2 regions of the Limosilactobacillus oris genome follow, and region 2 is predicted to be linked to the other one. Evidence: predicted binding sites of a transcription regulator. Region 2 holds the regulator's gene; the other holds the start of a gene.
What was found. The regulator CtsR, encoded in region 2, represses protease genes until heat stress. The targets are predictions, from matches to a motif close to TTGGTCAAAAAAGGTCAAANA.

Region 1 (2,194 bases), 960 kb from region 2:
GACCCCGGTTGGTCCAACGAAGAGGAAGGAACCAATTGGCCGACCGGACTTATTCAAGCCGATCCGGTTCCGCCGAATTGCCCGTGCCACCTTGTCAACGGCCTGGTTTTGGCCAATTACGTGGGCTTCCAGTTCCTTATCGAGGTCCCGTAGCTGGTTTTCTTCCTGCTGCTGGAGGTCACCAACGGGGATGTTGGTCTTTTCCTCGACAATCTTTTGCATATCCTGAGCAGTAACCGTTGCGGACTCCTCAGTGTGGTTTTCTTCGGCATCCTTCTTAGCCTTTTCCAGTCGGGTAACTTGGTCCCGGTAGAAGGCGGCCTTCTCGTAGTCCTGGTTGTCAACGGCTTGCTGCTTGTGCGCTTCGGCCGTGTGAATCTCGTTTTCAATCATGTTCGGGTCGGCCGTCTTCAGGGTCAGGTTCTTGCGCGAGCCAGCTTCGTCTAGGAGGTCGATCGCCTTGTCCGGCAGGAAGCGGTCCTGGATGTAGCGGTCAGAGAGCTTGGCAGCGGCAACGACCGCTTTGTCGGTGTACTTGACGTGGTGGTAGTCCTGGTAGCGGGCCTTGATTCCATTCAAGATTTTGATGGTTTCGTCCACGGATGGTTCGTCGACTTCGACCGGTTGGAACCGGCGGGCGAGGGCTGCGTCCTTTTCAATCTTCCGGTATTCATTCAGGGTCGTCGCGCCGACTAATTGGAAGTCGCCACGGGCGAGGGCCGGCTTCAAAACGTTGCCAGCGTCCATGCCGCCCTCGGCATTTCCGGCACCCATAATTTCATGGATTTCATCAATGAAGAGGATGATGTTCTTGTTTTTGCGAACTTCTTCCATTAATTGCTGCATCCGCTTTTCAAATTGGCCCCGAATTCCGGTCCCTTGAACTAAGGATACAACGTCTAAACGGATGATTTCCTTATTAGCCAGCTTTTCAGGAACTTGGCCGGAAACGATGGCCTGGGCGAGGCCTTCAACTACGGCGGTCTTACCAACCCCGGCTTCACCGATTAGGACCGGGTTATTCTTGGTCCGCCGGTTTAAAATTTCAATGACCCGTTTAATTTCGTTGTCCCGGCCGATTACCGGGTCAATTTTACCCTGGCGCGCCATTTCAGTAAGGTTGATCCCGTATTGGCCGAGGATGCCCTTACCGCCACGCCGCCCGCCGGCTTGTTGCCCCTGGGGACCAGCGGCTTGACCATTCTGGCCGGCCGCCTGGCTTTGCATATCGTTCATTGCGTTCATAAAGTCTTCGAGACTTCCAAAGTTAAAGTTATTCATTCCGTTACCTCCGTTCATCAGATTAGTTTGGAGATTTTGTAATTTTTGGTAGCATTGTTGGCAGAGGTCAATTTGCACCCGCTGACCATTAAAGTTCATTTGTAGGTGGATTGATGCGGGATTTTGATGACAATTTTGACAGAGCATCAGGTAAATACCTCCTTGATAAAATCATGGCAAAAAATGTTTGACCATTCTTGACTATTGATTATATTATACTTACTTTTTATTACAGCGCAAGTCAAGTGTCTCGACCTGGCTAAAAAATACCGCCTGCTTGATTGCAGAGGTGATATGGCCTTTCTAATCAGGAAAAGCAGCTGATTTAGCATTATTTTAGCACTCTTCAAGTGAGTTTGCTAAAGAGGGTCACTCAGGGGTCGTGTATAATAGAAGAAAAATGGAGGCGAGAAGATGGCAGAACAAGATTATCAACAGCTCCTCGACGACTTGCGGGCAGGGAAAATCGACCAGTTTGAAATTGGACCAGAGCAGTTTCAGGAATTTCAGCCGGTCTACCACTCATATCCCTACCGGACCCAAATTGTGGGGAAGGCGCACATTGGCGGTAAAATCATCTACCGGTTGGTAAAGCGATAAGTGCCCCGGACTCGCTTGTATTTACCGCTTACAATTGCTAAAATATATCTATCGAGGTGTATCGGTGGTAGAATAATCACTGATAAAAGTAAATCTGCTCGAAGGAGACTGATTAATAATGGAAAAACGCGATTTTACTATTACTGCTGAAACTGGTATCCACGCACGTCCAGCAACGATCTTGGTACAAGCTGCTTCCAAGTTTGCTTCAGACGTTACCCTGTCATACGAGGGCAAGAGCGTTAACCTGAAGTCCATCATGGGTGTAATGTCACTTGGTGTGGGCCAAAACGCCAACGTTACCATCACCGCA
Region 2 (2,194 bases):
CAGGATAGCCAGACTTTCTTCTGGGGTTGGCTCGTCGACCTGAACTGTTGCAAACCGCCGTTCCAGAGCTGCGTCAGATTCAATGTACTTTTGGTACTCGTCAAGGGTAGTCGCCCCGATTGTTTGCAGTTCTCCCCGGGCTAAAGCCGGCTTCAAGATGTTGGAGGCGTCAATGGCCCCCTCAGCACCCCCGGCTCCAATCAGCGTATGCAGCTCGTCAATAAAGAGGATGACGTGCCCGTCCGCCTGGATTTCGTCAATCACCTTTTTGAGACGGTTTTCGAATTCGCCCCGGTACTTAGTGCCCGCGACCAACGAACCCATATCGAGGACCATCAGCCGCTTATTAGCCAGCTCAGCTGGAACCGTTCCGGCCACCATCTCTTGGGCTAGGCCTTCAGCAATAGCGGTCTTCCCTACTCCCGGCTCACCAATCAGCACCGGGTTATTCTTGGTCCGGCGACTGAGGATCTGAATCGTCCGCCGAATTTCAGCATCACGCCCGACGACAGGATCCAGCTGCTGGTTCCGCGCCATCTGGGTCATGTCCCGAGCCAGCTTATCAAGGGTCGGTGTACCACTCTTGCGGTTGTTTCCCTGACGGTTGGTTTGACGCCGGAGCTGGCTTTCCGCTACTCCTAACCGCCGCAGGGTCACCTTCCGAACCTGACGGGGCAAAACATCTAGGCTAAAGAGAATCCGCGAAGACAGGACACTCTCATCCGCAATCAGCGCCAGCAGCAGGTGTTCAGTCCCAATTTTGAGGGAGTGCATCTGCTGGGCCTCCTGACCAGCCAGGGCCAAGACCTGCTTAGCTTTCGGTGAATATGGCAGGTAGTCAGCTGGGCCGAGCTGGTCAAGCGTTCCGTAACCAATTAGCCGTTCAATCTCTTCACGAATATCATCACTGGTAATTGAAAACTGCTCAAAAATCTTGTTGGCAATCCCATCCTTATCCATTGCCAACGCGAGCAAGAGGTGTTCAGTCCCCACTGCTTGGTGTTTAAAGTATTTAGCTTGTTCATGGGCAATCATTAAGACATGCTTAGCACTAGGAGTAAACATGTTATCCATTAGCAATCATCCCTTCTAACTTTCATACCGTAATCGATTCAGTAGCGAAATCAACACGCGTGCTCTTAACCGGGCTTCAATATCGGTATCGCCAACGTCCAGTGTCTGCTTAGCAAGTGCCACAAGCATCAAGTCACCCTCGCGCTGGGTGATGACCTTTTCATCGTAAAGGGTCTGAACGATGGCAAACGCATCACGTTCTCGAATTGAGTCGCCAATTGTTTGGATTAATGAGTTTAACACGTCAATGTTATCAAGTAAATTAACACGCTCAATCCGGATATAACCACCGCCGCCACGCTTGCTCTTGACGAGGTAACCATTTTGAATGGTAAACCGGGTCTTGATGACATAGTTGATCTGGGACGGAACCACGTCAAAGTGGTTTGCAATCTCGGAACGGCGAATCTCAATCTGAGCAGAGTCGCCCAGAATTTCTTTCAAGTAAGCTTCAATAATATCTGAGATACTCTTATTCTCCATCATTCACCCTCCGTTATCTGACTAATACTGACCATTATTTTATCATAATTTGTATTTTTTGCCCATCCAAAGTGCTCGTATAAGAAAACAGGACTGCAGCCTCGCTACAATCCTGTTTTCTGATTAACCTAATTAACTGTAATTACTTTTCGAGGGAGAAGTCAACAACGTTCCGACCAACAACCTTGTTGTCCTTTAATTCTTGGATCATGTCATTGATTTCGGAAAGTTTCCGGGTCTTAACGATTGGGTGAACCTTGCCTTCAGCACCGAATTGGAAGCACTCAGCTAGGTCTTGACGAGTACCAACCAGAGAACCGGCAACGATGATGCCGTCCAGAACAGTCTTGGCAATGTTCAGCTTCATGTCACCTTGTGGAAGGGCAACGGCAACTAACTTGCCATCTGGGCGCAGGGAGTTAACTGCTTGGTCAAAGGCTGCGGTCGTAACGGCAGTAACAACTGCAGCGTGAACCCCGCCAACCTTTTCTTGAATCTGTTCGTCAACATTGTCATCGTGACGGTTGATGCAGATTTCAGCACCGTTTTCCTTAGCAGCCTTCAGCTTGTCTTCGTTACCATCAACGGCGATAACGTGGGCACCAAAGACGTTGTGGGCAAATTGAATCCCCAGGTT

Region 1: a site for CtsR is predicted at 1,466-1,486, ahead of N4599_RS09295 (ATP-dependent Clp protease ATP-binding subunit). Genes of this name have one in related genera too.

The regions. Positions count from the first base shown of each region.
Region 1 is NZ_CP104398.1:1,886,226-1,888,419, forward strand. It holds gene N4599_RS09295 (ATP-dependent Clp protease ATP-binding subunit) at 1-1,428, opposite strand, end outside; gene N4599_RS09300 (hypothetical protein) at 1,696-1,881, shown strand; gene N4599_RS09305 (phosphocarrier protein HPr) at 2,000-2,194, shown strand, end outside.
Region 2 is NZ_CP104398.1:931,199-933,392, forward strand. It holds gene N4599_RS04840 (ATP-dependent Clp protease ATP-binding subunit) at 1-1,074, opposite strand, end outside; gene N4599_RS04845 (CtsR family transcriptional regulator) at 1,090-1,557, opposite strand; gene adhP (alcohol dehydrogenase AdhP) at 1,700-2,194, opposite strand, start outside.